Kutzneria chonburiensis: one gene and its partner. The protein of the gene in region 2 interacts with the protein of the main gene of each other region in a pairwise test. Links are inferred from orthologs where the notes say so. Each region holds a gene or a part of one and is shown on either strand. Other genes may lie near its edges.

Evidence for each region.
Region 1: the proteins of ligA (region 2) and leuS interact in binary tests that used the Escherichia coli proteins (3 or more experiments, as listed by UniProt). The link is inferred for Kutzneria chonburiensis from one-to-one orthologs.

Annotation. Positions count from the first base shown.
Region 1 is NZ_CP097263.1:7,369,745-7,378,612, forward strand. The notes cover bases 2,228-5,608. They hold leuS (leucine--tRNA ligase), read right to left. Parts: upstream 5,233-5,608; coding sequence 2,428-5,232; downstream 2,228-2,427. Other genes in these bases: M3Q35_RS33885 (TetR/AcrR family transcriptional regulator), read left to right, coding at 2,228-2,394; M3Q35_RS33895 (outer membrane protein assembly factor BamB family protein), read left to right, coding at 5,498-5,608. Outside these bases: M3Q35_RS33875 (cytochrome D1 domain-containing protein), read left to right, coding at 1-841; M3Q35_RS33880 (glutaredoxin domain-containing protein), read right to left, coding at 845-1,111; more of M3Q35_RS33885, read left to right, coding at 1,645-2,227; more of M3Q35_RS33895, read left to right, coding at 5,609-6,748; M3Q35_RS33900 (esterase-like activity of phytase family protein), read right to left, coding at 6,745-7,905; M3Q35_RS33905 (SdpI family protein), read left to right, coding at 7,972-8,376; M3Q35_RS33910 (YqgE/AlgH family protein), read right to left, coding at 8,396-8,868.
Region 2 is NZ_CP097263.1:5,954,792-5,963,256, reverse strand. The notes cover bases 1,969-4,946. They hold ligA (NAD-dependent DNA ligase LigA), read left to right. Parts: upstream 1,969-2,369; coding sequence 2,370-4,523; downstream 4,524-4,946. Other genes in these bases: M3Q35_RS26930 (hypothetical protein), read right to left, coding at 4,509-4,916; M3Q35_RS26940 (hypothetical protein), read left to right, coding at 1,969-2,359. Outside these bases: M3Q35_RS26950 (glycoside hydrolase family 9 protein), read left to right, coding at 1-357; M3Q35_RS26945 (serine hydrolase), read left to right, coding at 539-1,498; more of M3Q35_RS26940, read left to right, coding at 1,613-1,968; M3Q35_RS26925 (3-keto-5-aminohexanoate cleavage protein), read left to right, coding at 5,078-5,785; M3Q35_RS26920 (DUF6923 family protein), read right to left, coding at 5,772-6,632; M3Q35_RS26915 (ACT domain-containing protein), read right to left, coding at 6,812-7,465; Asp-tRNA(Asn)/Glu-tRNA(Gln) amidotransferase subunit GatC, read left to right, coding at 7,671-7,970; Asp-tRNA(Asn)/Glu-tRNA(Gln) amidotransferase subunit GatA, read left to right, coding at 7,967-8,465. UniProt on the Escherichia coli protein: DNA ligase that catalyzes the formation of phosphodiester linkages between 5'-phosphoryl and 3'-hydroxyl groups in double-stranded DNA using NAD as a coenzyme and as the energy source for the reaction.

The DNA of each region.
Region 1 (8,868 bases), 1.4 Mb from region 2 along the record:
CGACGTCGCCGCCGGTCAGGTCACCGCCGTCGTCGACACCGGCGCCCCGGTCACCGGCCTCACCCTCAGCCCCGACGGCCGCACGGCGTTTGTCATCAACGGCTGGGCCGGCACCGTCGCCGTCGTCGACCTCCGCACCGCGTCGATCGTCAAGCGCATTCGGGTCAAAGCCGAGCTCGACTCGGCCGTCGTCCGTCCCGACGGCAAGCGGCTCTACATCTCCGGCACCGCCAACGGTCAGGGCGTGGTGCTCGGTTTCGACACGACCACCAATTCGCTGGCCGCCGTCATCCAGGTCGGCGTCACCCCCACCGGCATCGCCATCACTCCCGACGGCTCGCACCTGTACGTGGTCAACAACCAGGGCGCCAGCATCACCGTGATCGACACCCGGATCGCCACCGTCACCAAGACCGTGCCCGTCGATGTGCTGCCCCAGTACGTCGCCGTCAGTCCCGACGGGGCGTTCACCTACGTCTCGCACACCAGCCGGCTGGCCAACACCAACGGTTCCGTCACCGTTGTCGACAACCGCACCAACCAGGTCGTCGCCCGCATCCCCGTCGGCGTCGGCGCTTGCCAGCTCGCCGTCGGCGGTGACCGGCTCTACGTCATCAACCTCCAGGACGGCACCGTGTCCGTTGTGGACACTTCCTCCCGGCGCATCGTGCAGACCCTCGTGCTCACCGCGCACGGCATCGCCGTGTCCCCTCGGGACCACAGCGTCTATTTCGCCGGTCGTCGTTCCGTCGCCGTTGTCGACGGCGGCACCGGTCAGCTCACGGCCACGATCGACCTCGCCAGCGACAAGGCCGCCGGCGTCATCGCCGTCGCCGGCTGAGCCTCACTGCTGCGGCAGCAACTCCGGCGCCTCGGCCTTCACGGCCGCCAGCACCTGGTGGATCGACGGGTTGACCATCCACGTGCTGCCCACGTTCACCGTCGGCACCGTCTCGTTCCCGTTGGCCGCCGCCCGCACCGCCGCCGCCGCATCCGGGTCCTGCCAGATGTCCAGCTCGCGGTACTTCAGCCCGCTCCGCTTCAGGTTGGCGCGCAGCATGTCGCAGAACGGGCACCCCGGCCGCACGTGCACAAGCACTTCAGTGGTCACGCCAACGCCAACCTCTCCCACGATCCCGATATTCCGGGCCACAACACCCAGCCCACCACGCAGCCCCGCGCCTAGCCCACCACACGCAGCGCAAGCGCGGGCCCCATGCTCGGCCTCCATGGTTGGCCCCCATGCTTGGCCTCGGGCGGCCCAGCCCCGACGCCGGCCCAAGCCCGACTTACCCGTCCCCCGGCCCTCCCGGTCCCAAACCCGACCACCCGGCCCCCCGATCCACCCGGCCCAAGCCGGACCCGCCCGGCCCCACACCCAGCCCGCCGCTCCCTGGGGAGGCCGCCCCGGGTCCATTCTACCGAGCGCAGGTCACGGCCAATGGGAGTGAAGATCCAGGTGTGGATAACTCGTTGCCGGTCGGCAAGCGTCCAGATGATCACGATCCAGCGGCGTCGGTGCACCACCGTTGTCCGGGACGCGAACATCAGCCCCGCCGTCGTTGTACCGTTCCCCCTAGGACAGGCGCCGGTAAACACCGTTAATGGGTGGTCAGCGGTGTTTGCAACACGATGGGGTGAACTATGACGGAGACCACGCGACGTGATCGGCCCCGGGCCGACACCGAGCGAGAGATCCGCCAGCAGGCGCGCAGGCTACTGGTGGAGCAGGGCCGCGAGGCCGTCACGCTGCGGGCGATCGCCCGCGAGCTGGGCATCACCGCGCCGGCGCTGTACCGGTACTACGACTCGCGCGAGGACCTGCTGCGCCGCGTGATCGACGACATCTGCGGCGACCTGGCCGCGGAGCTGACCGCCGACCTCACCCGGGTCGACGAGCACGACGCGATCGGCGGCGTGCTGGCGGCCTGCCGCGGCTTCCGCCGCTGGGCGCTCAACCACCCGCAGGAGTTCACGCTGGTCTTCGCCTCGCCCGACGACTCGGCCCACTGCGAGGTCGACGAGGCGACCGGCGAGCTGATGCGCCGGCCCAAGGACCAGTTCGGCCGGATCTTCCTGAACATGGCCGGCAAGCTGCTGGCCACGCACAGGCTGCTGGTGCCGGACGAGGAGAACGTCCCCGACGAGCTGCGCACCGACCTGGTCGCCTTCCGCAGCCACCTGCTCTCCCAGATCGAGCAGGAGGGCATCCAGCTGCCGGAGGAGGCCCTCAACCTCTCCGTGGTCTACACCATGCTGCAGTTCTGGGTCCGCCTGTACGGCCAGGTGGCGCTGGAGGTCTTCGGCCGCTTCCCGTTCGCGGTGTCCAACGCGGAGCCGCTGTTCGAGTCCATGCTCACGGAGCTGTTCGAGGACATCGGCCTGACCAACTGATCGGGGGTCCTCCGAGGAGGACCCCGATCAGCGTCACGCCACGATGTTGACCAGACGGCCCGGCACCACGATGACCTTGCGCGGCTCCTTGCCGCCCAGCAGCTCGGCCACCTTGGCGTCGGCCAGCGCCAGCGCCTTGACCTGCTCCTGGCCGGCGTCGGCGGCCACCGTCACGCGGGCCTTGACCTTGCCGTTGACCTGGATCGGGTACTCGACGGTGTCGGCGACCAGGTAGCGCTCCTCGGCGACCGGGAACGGACCGTGGGCCAGCGACTCATCGTGGCCCAGCCGCTGCCACAGCTCCTCGGCGATGTGCGGGCACAGCGGCGCCAGCATCAGCACCAGCGACTCGGCCACCGACCGCGGCGTGGAGCCGGCCTTGGTCAGGAAGTTGTTCAGCTCGATCAGCTTCGCGCCGGCCGTGTTGTAGCGCATCTCCGCGTAGTCCTCGCGGACGCCGGCGATGGCCTTGTGCAGCGCCCGCAGCGTGTCCTCGTCCGGCTCGACGTCGGTGACCCGCAGCTGCCCGGTCTCCTCGTCGACCAGGTTGCGCCACAGCCGCTGCAGGAAACGCTGCGCGCCGACGACGTCCTTGGTCGCCCACGGCCGCGAGACCTCCATCGGCCCCATGGACATCTCGTACAGCCGGAAGGTGTCGGCCCCGTAGGTGTCGCACATCTCGTCCGGGGTGACGACGTTCTTCAGGCTCTTGCCCATCTTGCCGTACTCGCGGTTGACCTCTTCGTCGTTCCAGAAGTACTTGCCGTCCCGCTCGACGACCTCGTCGGCCGGCACGTACACGCCGCGCGCGTCGGTGTAGGCGTAGGCCTGGATGTAGCCCTGGTTGAACAGGCGGCGGTACGGCTCGTCCGAGCTGACCTCGCCCAGGTCGAACAGGACCTTCTGCCAGAACCGGGAGTACAGCAGGTGCAGCACGGCGTGCTCGACGCCGCCGATGTACAGGTCGACGCCGCCCGGGTCGGTGGAGCCGTGGATCTCCGGGCGCGGGCCCAGCCAGTACTTCTCGTTGACCGCGTCGACGAAGCGCTCGCTGTTGTCCGGGTCCACGTACCGCAGCTGGTACCAGCAGGAACCGGCCCAGTTGGGCATGGTGTTGGCGTCGCGGCGGTACATCTTGGGCCCGTCGCCCAGGTCCAGCTCGACGTTGATCCAGTCGGTGGCCCGGGACAGCGGCGGCGACGGCTCGGTGTCGGGGTCGTCCGGGTCGAAGGTCCGCGGCGAGTAGTCGTCCACCTCGGGCAGCTCGACCGGCAGCTGGTCGACGGGGATGTCATGGGCGACACCGTGCTCGTCGTAGACGATCGGGAACGGCTCGCCCCAGTAGCGCTGCCGGGAGAACAGCCAGTCGCGCAGCTTGTACTGCACGGTGCCCTCGCCGGCGCCCTGCTCGGTCAGCCACTCGATGATCGTCTTCTTGGCCTCGACGACGTCCATGCCGTCCAGGAACCCGGAATTGACGGCCGGCCCGTCGCCGGTGAAAGCCTTGCCCTCGAAGCCTTCCGTCGGCTGCACGGTGCGGATGATCGGCAGCCCGAACACCTCGGCGAAGTCCCAGTCGCGGGTGTCCTGGCCGGGCACGGCCATGATCGCGCCGGTGCCGTAGCCCATCAGCACGTAGTCGGCCACGAACACCGGGACCTTGGCCCCGTTGACAGGGTTGACCGCGTACGAGCCGGTGAAGACGCCGGTCTTGTCCTTGTTCTCCTGACGGTCCAGATCGGACTTCCGGGACGCCGCCAGCCGGTACGCCGCAACGGCTTCCGCCGGCGTCGCCGCGTCAGCGGTCCAGCGACCGTCCACATCGGACGGCCACTCGGCGGTGGTCAGCGAGTCGACCAGCGGGTGCTCGGGAGCCAGCACCAGATAGGTGGCGCCGAACAGGGTGTCGGGCCGGGTGGTGAAGACCTCGATCGACTCCGAGCCGGCGGCGAAACGCACCCTGGCGCCGTAGGAACGGCCGATCCAGTTGCGCTGCATGGACTTGACCTTCTCCGGCCAGTCCAGCCGCTCCAGGTCGTCGACCAGCCGGTCGGCGTAGGCGGTGATGCGCATCATCCACTGGCGCAGGTTGCGCCGAAACACCGGGAAGTTGCCGCGCTCGCTGCGGCCGTCCGCGGTGACCTCCTCATTGGACAGCACGGTGCCCAGGCCCGGGCACCAGTTCACCGGCGCCTCGGACAGGTAGGCCAGCCGCCGCGAGTCGATCTTCGCCCGGCGCTCGTCGGCCGACAGCGTGGCCCAGGACGGGTCCTTGGCGTACTCGGCCTCCAGCTCGGCGATCGGCCGGGCCCGACCGGCCGACTCGTCGTACCAGGAGTTGTAGATGCGCAGGAAGATCCACTGCGTCCAGCGGTAGTACTCCGGGTCGATGGTCGAGATCCGGCGCCGCTCGTCGTGACCAAGGCCCACCCGGCGGATCTGCCGCAGGTAGGTGGCGATGTTGTCCTCGGTCGTCTTGCGCGGATGCTGGCCGGTGGCGACGGCGTACTGCTCGGCCGGCAGGCCGAAGGCGTCGAAGCCCATGGTGTGCAGCACGTTGCGGCCGTTCATCCGGTGGAACCGGGCGAACACGTCGGTGCCGATGAAGCCCAGGGGGTGGCCGACGTGCAGGCCCGCGCCCGACGGGTACGGGAACATGTCCTGCACGAACATCTTGTCGGCGGGCAGCGGCGCGTCGCTGCTCAGCGGGCCGACCGGGTTGGGCGCGTGGAAGGTTCCGCGCTCGTCCCAGTAGTGCTGCCAGCGACGCTCGAACTCGCCGGCCAGTTCGGCGGTGTAGCGGTGGGCCGGCGCCGCCTCGGCGGTCTGCTCGGTCATCGGAAGATCCCTCTCGTCGTACCTGCCCCTGACAACACAAAACCCTCCAGCCCCATACGGGCATGGAGGGCTAGCCGCGCCGACCGCTTCGTCAGGAGGTCAACGCGGCTAAATAAGGAGCAGGCGGACCGTGCTCATGGGCCGAGTTTAGCGCACACTCTTTAGGTCATGCGCTGGGTTTGGATCGGCCTGGTTCTGTCGGTGGCGGCCTGCACCGCGACGCCCCCGCCACCCTCTTCCCGCCCCCTCCGCGACCACCAATGCCGTGGTCGCGCCGGTGCCGATGGGCGACTGGCAGACGTTCAACCGGACCAATCAGCGCGACGGCGCGCAGCCCGATCTCGCGCCCGTGAGCACCCTGTCCCTGGCCTGGCACACCAAGCTGGACGGCGCGGTGTACGGCCAGCCGTTGATCGTCGGCGCGCTGGTCCTGGCCGCCACCCAGAGCGACACCGTCTACGCGCTGGACGCGGTCACCGGCAAGATCAGATGGCAGACCCACTTAGGCACCCCCATGCCCCGCAAGGGCCTGCCCTGCGGCGATATCGATCCGGTCGGCATCATCGGCACGATGGCCTACGACCGGTTCACCGGCCGGGTGTTCGCGGTGGCCGAGACCGCGGGCGGCAGCCATACGCTGGTCGGCCTGGATCTGGACACCGGCACCGTCGAGGTGCGGGCCAACGTGGATGCGCCGAAGGGCGACACCACCGCCTACCTCCAAGCCGGCGCGCTGACGGTGGCTGACGGCCGGGTCTTCATCCCCTACGGCGGGCTGGCCGGCGACTGCGGCAACTACGTGGGCACGGTCCTGTCGATAAGAACCGACGGCACCGACGCCCACAGCTACACGGTGCCGACCCGGCGCAAGGGCGGCTTCGACGGCCCGGCCGGCGGCGTGCAGGACAACTCGCGGCTGCTCTACGCGGCCGCCGGCGGTGCGTCGACCGGCGGCGAGTACGACGACAGCGACTCCGTGCTGGCGCTGGCCACCGAGAAGCTGAACCGGATCGACATCTTCACGCCGCCGACCTGGGGCGAGGACAACGGCCACCATTTTGACCTCGGTGCCACCAGCCCCGCGATGATCGGCTCACACGTGGCCGTGACGGGCATTCGCGGCATCACCTACGTGCTGGACCAGTCCGACCTGTCGCACGTGACGTCACAGCTGAACACCTGCCCGTCCCAAGGCGCGCCGGCCGCGCTGGACAACCTGCTGGTCATCCCATGCGCCAACGGCGGCCCAAAGGCGTTCATCGCCGACAACGCCGGGCAGCTGACCCCGCGCTGGGCCGCCGCGGTCACCGCGACCGGTTCACCGACCGTCAGCTTCGACTCGGTCTGGGTCGTCGATCCCGCCGGCGGCATCCTCTACGCCCTGGACATCGGCAAGGGCACGGTGCGGGGCCAGGTGCAGATCGGCCCCGCACCGGACTACGCCTCGGCGTCGCTGTCCAAGGACCACGCGTACGTGGGCGTGATGGACGGCGTCTCAGCCGTAGCCGGCGCCTAGCGCACGGCCAGCGCGATCACCTGGGTGATCTGGCTGGGGTTGAAGTTGTTGTCGCTGACCAGCAGCAGCGTCCGCTCCCCACTCGGCAGCGTCGGCCCCCAGGTGATGCCCTCGATGTTGTCCACCTTGGGCAGGCCGAGGGTGTCCAGGTCGACCAGCAGCTTCTTGCTCACCGGCTTGATCTTCTTGCCGGCGATCGAGGCCACGTCCTTGATGTTGGTCGCGCCCCTGGTGTCGATCTCGTAGACCCGGACCTTGTTGCCGACGCCGGTGACGAAGGCCCGCTCCACCATCAGGTAGCGGGTCGGATCGATCGGGTCGTAGGCCACCATGCTGGACACGCCGTTGGTGTCGTTGGCGCTGGGCGACGGCGCGAACAGCGGGTCGATCGGGTACGCGTACTGGGCCAGCACCGGGCCGAAACGGCTCTGCACGGTGATCCGGGTCAGCGCCCCGGACGTGGCGGTCGGGTTCGCGCCGTCCTGGAGCAGCGGGTCCTCCAGCTCACTGACCAGCAGCGTGCCGGCGGCCGCGTAGGTGATGCCCTCCAGCGTCTGGTTCTGCCGTGGGCCGACGTTGTCGGTGCTCATCCGCTCGTCGACCGGCAGCGGGTACTGGCCGACGTAGCTGCCGTCCGGCCGGACCTGGCGGATCGACGGGTCGAGCAACACGGGCTGCGGGCTCAGGATCCGCTCGCCCTCCTGGCTCCACGTGATGTTCCCGGTCCACGGGTCGACCCGCAGCTCCTCCGGGTCCACGGTGCCGTCCCGGTCGCAGTCCTCACGGGAGGCGGTGCACGGGGTGGCGGTCCAGTCCTTGATCGTCGGATACGTCTTGCCGTCGGGACGCAGGAACGGGTGCGTCCCGGTGAAGTCGACGGAGTGGATGCCGGCGGCGTCCACGTCGATCTTGGCCGTGTAGAACCGGGCCGGATTGATCGCCGACCGGTCGTCACTGATCAGCACGTACTGGCCGGTGCGGGGATCACGGTCGATGGCCGACAGACCGCCGACGGTCGTGCCCTGGAACGGCAAGTTGAGCGGCACGATCTGCTCGCCGAGCAGGCGAACCCGTGACGGGCTCGCGGCGGCCGCCCCCGCGGTCAGCCCGGTCGCCAGCAGGGCCACCGCGGCGATGGTGAAGCTGCGTCTGAACATGGCGTGCAGCACATACGACCGGGGTGAAGTCCTGGTGGCCATCGAATAACGCCTACCCTCCACGGTGTGAACCTCGCAGTCACGACGGTATCGGTGGTTGTCCTGATCGTCGGCTTGTCCTTCGGCGTGGTCGGCGCGCTCGGCCTGCGCGGCGCGCTGCGCCGCAACCGGTTCTTCGGCGTGCGCACGGAAGCGGCGATGCGCAGCGACGAGGCCTTCACCCTGGCCAACCGCGTGTCCGGGCTGCCGACCGTGGTCGCGGGCGTCGTCGGCATCCTCGGCGCGGCCACCTCGCTGGCCCTGCTGTCGATCGTGCCGCTGGCCGTCGGCGTCGTCGGCATGCTGGCGATCGTGGTCGCCGGCGCCGCCACCGGCACGAAGGCCGCCGACGCCCTGCCGGAACCGGAGCCGACGCTACCGGCGGGCTGCGCCGGCTGTGCCTGCGGTGGCTGCAGCCTGGTCAAACGCTGACCGCGGCCTGCCCGAAAGATCAGTTCCGCAGCACGTCGCCGGGATGGCTGGCCTGGAGCGCCAGCGGCATGCCCTGGCGGCGCAGCACCCGTCCCCACAGGTCGACGCCCGGCGGCGTGAGCACGTCACCGGGCAGCCCGGCCACCACGAACCAGTCGCCGCGCTCGATCTCCCCGCCCAGCTGGTCGACGTCCCATCCGGCGTAGCCGGCGAACACCCTTAACCCGCGCACCTTCGAGACCAGGGTCTCCGGGTCGGAGTCGAGGTCGACCATGGCCACCGGGCCACGCACGGCGATCACGCCGTCGGTGCTGCCGACGTCCTCGCCCGTGTTCAAGGCGGCCAAGCACAGCGCGGTCTTCTGCTCCACCGGGCCGCCCACGAACACCGCCTGCGGCCGGCTGACGTACGGACCCCAGGCCGGCAGCACGTCGTGCACGGCAACCTCGCTCGGCCGGTTCAGCACCACGCCGAGCGTGCCCGCGCCCCGGT
Region 2 (8,465 bases):
CAGCAGCGCGACTTCACGCTCGGCTCGAACGCGTGGGGCACCTCGCTGGTGGTCGGCGTCGGCAGCACGTTCCCGCACTGCATGCAGCACCAGGTGGCCAACCTGGCCGGCAGCCTGACCGGCGGCGACAAGGTCGCGGTCGGTGCGGTGGTCAACGGCCCGAACAAGGCCAGCCTGTTCAAGAGCATCGACACGCTGCCCGACGGCGGCAAGAAGTGCGGTGTCTCCTCGTTCAAGACCTACGACTCCACCACCTCGCGCTACATGGACGACGCGCGCACGTGGCAGAGCTCGGAGCCGGCGCTCGACTTCACCTCGACCGCCGCGCTCGCGTTCAGCCTGACTGCGGCAGGCTGAGGCAGGGATAGAGGGACCGCCCGATCCCGATCGGGCGGTCCCTCGCCATGTCCGGTGATTTCCGTATGGAGCGGTTCACCATTGACCGAGAACGCTCCCTGGCAATCCTGACAGGCAACTCTTAGGGTGTTCCCGGTTTGCTCTTCAGCTTCTCCGCAGGTCCGTATACGAGGCTTACCGCATGGGTCGAGATTCCGGGCCGGCGTGGACGCGGCACCGAGTGCTGGTGTTGCTCGCCGCCGTCGTCGCCGGTGCCGGGCTGGCCGCTGTCGTGGTCGGCGTGGACGGCAGCGTCGCCGCGTCCCCGGTCGCGGGCAGTGCGCAGCCGAAGCCGAAGTCCGCCGCGGCCACCGACACGCTGACCAAGAAGAGCAGCGCCCCGACCCCCACGGTGGACGCCACCTCGGTCCCGTCCGACCCGACCGCGGCGCTGGCCGCCGCCATGGCCCCGTTGAGCGCCAGCAAGACCGGCGACTTCTCCATCGCCGTGCTCGACCAGGAGACCGGCGTCACCGCCACCTTCAATCCGGACGAGACCTACGCGACCGCCAGCATCGTCAAGGCCGACATCCTGGCCGTGCTGCTCTACCAGTCGCAGCAGCAGGGCACGCCGCTCACCGACGACGAGGACACGGCCGCCACCAAGATGATCGAGGCCAGCGACAACGACTCGGCCACGGCGTTATGGGACGACGTGGGCAGCGCCGCCGGCATGACCACGGCCAACCACGCCTTCGGCTTACGCGACACGGTCGCCGGCACGGACGACTACTGGGGCCTGACCACGACCAACGTCGCCGACCAGCTCACCGTGCTGTCGGTGCTGACCTCGCCCAAGTCGCTGCTGGACGACGCCTCCCGCAAGTACGCCGCCGACCTCATGCACCAGGTCGAGCCTGACCAGGTCTGGGGCGTCTCCGCCGCCGCCGATCCCGGGACCACGCCGGCGTTGAAGAACGGCTGGCTGCCGGTGGACTCGGACAACGACCTGTGGGCGGTCAACAGCATCGGCCAGGTCAGTCACAGCGGGCACACCTACCTGGTGGCCTACCTGTCCAGCTCGCAGCCCGACGAGCAGACCGGCATCGACCAGGCCTCGGCCGTGAGCAAAGCTGCCGTTGCGGCAGTTGCCGGCAGCTGACTAACGCGAATGCGCTTCATCTATCGTCGGAAACTGGTCGCGAATGGCCGCATTCGCTGGACCGAACGGCCCCAACAGGGGAGACAACGGCGCACCGAGGCGGACAATGGCGGGATGAAGTGGTTCCCGTGGCGGCGCCGTCACGCCGAGCACGACACCCCCGTCGTCGAGCCCGACTCCGAGCAGGTGGCGGAGTGGCTGGAACCCGCGACGGAGAACCCGCAGGCCCGCGCCGACCGGTTCTGGGAACGCTGGAACGAGCTGTTGCCGCAGATCAACTCGGCCCTTGGCGACAGCGAGCCCACGCGCATCGAGCACCTGTTGTGCGAGGAGGTCGCGGCGATCCACCCGGAGCTGCACTTCTCGGTGGAACGCGGCCAGCGCGCCGTCTACGCCCTCGTCGTCACCGGCCAGGAGCGCCCCGATCTGCGCCCCTTGACCGACGCCTGGCAGGCCGCCGCGCCGGATGAGGACATGATCTGGGAGTACCACGACTCGGTGCCGCCGGTGCCGGACCCGACCGAGGTCACCGTCAACATCGGCGATCACCGGCTGCGGCTGGCCGACGTTCGGGTGGTGGCTCAGGTCGACCGGGACGCGGGCGTCGTCGACGTCGCCGTGCACCATCCTGAGCTCGCGGCGCTGACCGACGAGGCCCGTACGGCCATGACCTTCCTGCCGCTCGACGCCACTCTCGGCGAGCGGCTGGCCGCCGAGCGCCTGCGCCGCGTTGAGACCGCCGAGGCGGCCCCGGAACAGGGCATCACGCTGCTGGAGTTGCGGACGATCGTGCGGGGCCTGGCGGGCCAGGACGCCGACGGCAATCCGATCGGTCAGACCACCTGGAGCGGTGACGCCTGACGGCCGGAAACTGTCGGTGGGTGCCGATAGTCTTAGGGCTGTGACCAGCCCCGAAGAGGTTCCCGACGACGTTCGAGCGCACTACGGCGAGCTCGCCGAGCAGATCCGCGGCCACCAGTTCCGCTACTACGTCACGGACTCGCCGACGATCACCGACGGCGAGTTCGACACGCTGCTGCGGGAACTCCAGGGCATCGAGGACACCTACCCGAGCCTGGTCACCCCCGACTCGCCGACGCAGCGCGTCGGCGGCACCTTCTCCACCGACTTCACCACCGTCGACCACCTCGAGCGGCTGCTCAGCCTGGACAACGTCTTCAACACCGAGGACCTCCAGGCCTGGGCCGACCGGGTGCACAAGGAGATCGGCGAGGACGCGCACTTCCTGTGCGAGCTCAAGATCGACGGCCTCGCGCTGAATCTGCTCTACGAGGACGGCAAGCTGGTCCGGGCGCTGACCCGCGGCGACGGCCGCACCGGCGAGGACGTCACGCTCAACGTCCGCACCATCAAGGACATCCCCGAGCGGCTGACCGGCACCGCCGAGTTCCCGGTGCCCAAGCTGGTCGAGGTGCGCGGCGAGGTGTTCTTCCGGCTGGAGGACTTCCCCGACGTCAACGCCGCCCAGGTCGCGGCGGGCAAGGAACCGTTCGCCAACCCGCGCAACTCGGCCGCCGGCTCGCTGCGGCAGAAGGACCCCAAGGTCACCGCGAGCCGCCCGCTGCGCTTCATCTGCCACGGCTTGGGCAAGCGTGAGGGCTTCGAGCCGGAGCGCCAGTCCGACGCCTACCGGGCGCTGGCGGCGTGGGGGCTGCCGGTGTCGCCGCACACCAAGCTGGTCAAGGGGATCGGCGAGGTCGAGGCGCACATCGCCTACTGGGGCGAGCACCGGCACGACGCCGTGCACGAGATCGACGGCATCGTGGTCAAGGTCGACGAGGTGGCGCTGCAACGCCGTCTGGGCTCCACGTCCCGGGCCCCGCGCTGGGCGATCGCGTACAAGTACGCGCCGGAGGAGGCCACCACCAAGCTGCTGGACATCCTGGTCGGCGTCGGCCGTACGGGCCGGGTCACGCCGTACGCCGTGACGGAACCGGTGTTCGTGGCCGGCTCGACGGTGGCGCGGGCGACGCTGCACAACGCGTCCGAGGTCAAGCGCAAGGGCGTGCTGATCGGCGACACCATCGTCATCCGCAAGGCCGGCGACGTCATTCCCGAGGTCCTCGGTCCGGTGATCGACGTGCGACCCGATGACGCCCGTGAATTCGTGATGCCGGTGGACTGTCCGGAGTGCGGCACCACGCTGCGGTACGAGAAGGAGGGCGACGCCGACATCCGGTGCCCCAACCAGCAGTCCTGCCCGGCGCAGCTGCGGGAGCGGCTGTTCTACCTGGCCAGCCGCAAGGCGTTGGACATCGAGGTGCTGGGCTACGAGGCGGCGGCCGCTCTGCTGGAGGCCCATGTCATCGAGGACGAGGGCGACGTCTTCGACCTCGACGAGGACAAACTGCTGCGGACCGAGCTGTTCCGGGCCCAGGACAAGAAGTCCGAGTCCGGCTACAAGCTGTCGGCCAACGGCGCGCGGCTGCTGGTCAACCTGGACGCGGCCAAGGACCGCGACCTGTGGCGGGTGCTGGTGTCACTGTCCATTCGGCACGTCGGTCCGTCGGCCGCGCGGGCGCTCGCGGTCACCTTCGGCTCCATCGACCGGATCTTCGCCGCCAGCGAGGAAGAGCTGGCCGCGGCCGACGGCGTCGGCCCGACCATCGCCGCCGCCGTGCTGGAGTGGCACGAGTGGGAGTGGCGGCGGGACATCATCGAGAAGTGGCGTGCCGCCGGCGTTCGCCTCGAGGAGGAGCAGGACGCCGCCACGCCGCGGGTGTTGGAGGGCCTGTCCATCGTGGTCACCGGGACGCTGCCGGGCTTTTCCCGTGACGAGGCCAAGGAGTCGATCATCGTGCGCGGCGGCAAGGCCGTCGGCTCGGTGTCGAAGAAGACCTCGTTCGTGGTGGTCGGGGAGAGCCCGGGATCCAAGTACGACAAGGCGATCCAGCTCAAGGTGCCGGTGCTGGACGAGGACGGCTTCCGGGTGCTGCTGGCCGAAGGGCCGGACGCGGCGACCGCGGTCGCCACCATCGGGGCAGACGATTCAGTGGACGAATAGGTCGAAGACGTTGCCGGCCATGGACGGCCACTCCGTGACCATCTCCTGGTAGCGCTCGTGCACCGTGGTCGAGGGCGTCAGGTCCCTCGGCTGCGGCGCCGACCGCGGCGCCGAGCTGGTCGGCGCCGGCACCTCCTTGGTCACCACCAGCACCTTCGTCTGCGGCGCCGGCTGCTGCACGATGATCGTGGTCGGCGGCTGCTGGGTCGGCGTGACCGTGGTGGTGCTCGGGGTCGGCGCCGGGGTCTGGCCCGCGTTGCGCACGTCCGTGGCCTGCTCGCTGACGTGCTGCACGGCCATCACGGCGACCACCGCCGCGAAGGTGATGCCGGTGATGCCGGCCGAGACCGCGAGGGCCGCCTCGGGATGCACCACCCGGTGATGGCCTCGCATCACGTCTCCTCGCTTCGTGCCGAGCCCACGCCCTGGCCGCTGGAACGTATCGGAGTAGTCGTGGCCAGTCCAAGCCGTTGTCCGACAACCCACACAGTCTTAGCTCGATCGAATGAATTGGCCCCGTTGCCGTTGCGGCGTTCTCAGGGCACGGTCGAAGCATGCTGCAAGCCTGTCTGAACGGGAGTCGAAGCCGGGACGCCCATCCCGCGCTGCCCGTCACGCCCCAGGAGCTCGCCGCCGACGCCGCTGCCGTCGTCGAGCTCGGCGTGACCGCGCTGCACGTGCATCCGCGTGACGCCGCCGGCCTCGAGGTGTTGGCCGGGCCGGAGGTCGCCACCGCCGTCTCCGTCGTCCGTGCCGCCGTCCCCGGCGTCGAGATCAGCGTCACCACCGGGGCGTGGATCCAGCCCGATCCCGTACGCCGGGCCGAACTCGTCGCCGGCTGGGCCGCGTTGGCCGCCGGCCGTCCCGACACCGCTTCCGTGAACGTGCACGAGGACGGTTGGCAGTCCGTCTGCGCCGCCCTGCACGCCGCCGGCATCGGCATCGAGCTCGGCGTCTTTCACGTGTCAGCCGCACAGACCTTGCGGGCCAACGGCTTCCCGCCCGGCACCGTCCGAGTCCTGGCCGAAGTCCAGCCCGGCCACTCCCCGGATCCCTTGCTGGCCGCCCTTTCCTGGTCGTCCCGGCCCATCCTGCTGCACGGCGAGGACTCCGACGCCTGGCCCGTCCTCGACACCGCCGCCCGGCTCGGCCTCGCCACCCGTATGGGCCTCGAGGACTGCCTGCACCGCCCCGACGGCACCCCCGCCCAGGGCAACGCCGACCTGATCGGCGCTGCCCGAGCGCTGCTCAGAACCGGGTGATGAGCAGGTTGGGGTCGAGCTGGGTGCGGTACGCGGCGCTGGCCACGTAGACGGACTTTCCGCGTACGGCAATGGAAGTGGGGTTGGACAGGCCGTCGGCGGCGGTCAGGGCGATGGTGTGGGAGCCGTCGGGGCGGATGACGGCGAGCCGGCTGGCGGAGTTGATCGCGGCGAGCACGACGGGGCCGTCGAAGGTGAAGTCGTCGATGCCGGCGAGGCCGGTGGCGCGGGTCTGGATCGGGCCGGCGGAACCGTCGTGGCGGACGGGGATCCGCAGCAGCATGCCGGTGTCGGTGTTGCTGACCCAGACGGCCCCGTCATGCACCTTGATGCCGTTGGACCCGAAGCCGGAAACCTTGGCCAGCGGCCCGCCCTGCGCCCAGACCGCGGCCTTGCCGGTGCTCAACGGGATCCGCCACACCTGTCCGGCCGAGGAATCGGTGGCGTAGAGGGTGCGGCCGTCCAGCGCGAGCCCGTTGACGAAGCCGGCCGGCAGCGGCGCGAACAGGGTGGCGGCTCCGTGACCGAGCCGGTAGACGCCGGTCTGCGCGCCGGCGTTGACGTTGACGTAGAGCGTGCCGTCGCCGGTGCGGACGATGCCGGAGACACCGCCCGGCAGCTGGGCCAGGATGGTGATCCGGCCGTCCCTGGTCACCCGCGCGACCTGCCTGGCCCCGTTGAACGTGAGGTCGGCCGAGCCGTCCGGCTCCAGGGTGATGTTCTCCGGCTGCTGATGCGCGGCCAGGTCGAAGTGCACGACCGAAACCTGGCCGGACGCCCACGCCGGCGCCGCGGCGGTGACCGTGGCCAGGGCGACGGCCGCGACGACGGCACTGATTCGGAACACGATGTTCTCCATTCGCTGTCGGTGACCGAAGTATCCCGACGGAATTGGCCGAAATCGCGAAACAGTTGCCTGGGAGAACTCTCAAAATTTACCTAGTAATAACTGTCGCCGCTGGTCGGAGCGATGGCGACGGCCAATTGGAGGTGGTCGCCATCGCCCGGTCGGGCACAGTTTCGCGTTCAGTCCGGCAGGACGACGGCGACGATGCCGGCCAGATGGGCCAGCCGGGCCAGCTCGGCGGCCCGGAACATCGGCCCGCCGGGGCGGCCGACCAGCAGCACCCGCTCGGGCTTGCCCAGCGGTGTGGCGGCCAGCTCGGTGCCGAGCTCCTGCCAGGTCTCGGGCACCCAGTCCTCCTCGCCGTCGAGGATGGTGGCCCGCGGCAGCGGCATCCACGGCACGGTGACCATGCGGGTCTCGGGCGCGGCGGTGCTGGCGGCGACCCGGTGCACGCCGTCGCCGTCGTGCGTGACGACCACGGCCCAGCCGGCCCGCACGATGCGCGGCACGCCCTCGGCGAAGATGGCCAGCCCCTGGGCCGGCTGCGCGGCGATCTCCTCGACCAGCTCCAGCTCACGGTGCGTGTTGAGCACGCCGGCGTACGGCCGCACGGCGTCGACCTCGACGCCCTCGATCGACTCGGCCGCGGTGATCAGCGCGTCCGGCAGGCGACCCGACGGCAGCTCCACCACCAGGTCGTCGATGGCCAGGCCCGGAGCGCGCTCCACCACGTCCACGCTGAGGATGTCAGCCCCGATCTCGCCGAGCGCGGTCGCGACCGCGCCCAGGGTGCCGGGTCGGTCCGGGAGCTGCACCCGGATCAGGAAGGACACGGCGCAACGCCTCCATGCTCGTGTACGGGACCTCGCCGCCCGCACCGGCCGCCGATTGTCGCAGACCGGCGGCCGTGATGAGGATCGTCGTCCGCCAGACGAGACGAAGCCGGCTCGATACCCGCTCGGAGCTGCGCACGGCTGCGTCCTAGACTCGATCGGTCATGCACGTTAGCCCCGCTCACGCTTGGAGGAGCACCTCCGCATGCCCAGCATCTCCCGAGACGAGGTGGCACACCTCGCCCGGCTGGCCAGGTTGGCCGTGACAGACGACGAGCTGGACCTGTTCGCCGGCCAGTTGGACGCCATCCTGAACGCGGTGGCCCAGGTCAGCGAGGTGTCCCAGCAGGACGTGCCGCCGACCTCCCACGCCGTGCCGTTGACCAACGTCTTCCGCGAGGACGTGGTCCGCCCGTGCCTGACCCAGCAGCAGGCGCTGGCCGGCGCGCCGGCCGCCGAGGAGGGCCGCTTCCGCGTGCCCCGCATCCTGGGGGAGGAACAGTGAGCGAGCTCATCCGTCTTTCGGCCGCGGACTTGGCCGACAAGATCCACAAGCGTGAGGTCTCCGCGGTCGAGGTGACGCAGGCCCACCTGGACCGCATCGCCGCCGTCGACGGGGCCGTGCACGCCTTCCTGCACGTCAACGACGAGGGTGCGCTGGCCGCCGCGGCCAAGGTCGACGAGCAGATCGCCGTCGGCGAGGTCGCGTCCCCGCTGGCCGGCGTGCCGCTGGCCCTCAAGGACGTGCTGACCACGGTCGACGAGCCCACCACGGTCGGCTCCAAGATCCTTGAGAACTGGCTGCCGCCGTACGACGCCACCGTCACCGAGCGGCTGCGCGCCGCCGGCGTCGTCATCCTCGGCAAGACCAACATGGACGAGTTCGCCATGGGCTCCTCCACCGAGAACTCGGCGTACGGGCCGACCCACAATCCGTGGGACCTGGAGCGCATCCCCGGCGGTTCCGGCGGCGGCTCCTCGGCCTCGCTGGCCGCCTTCG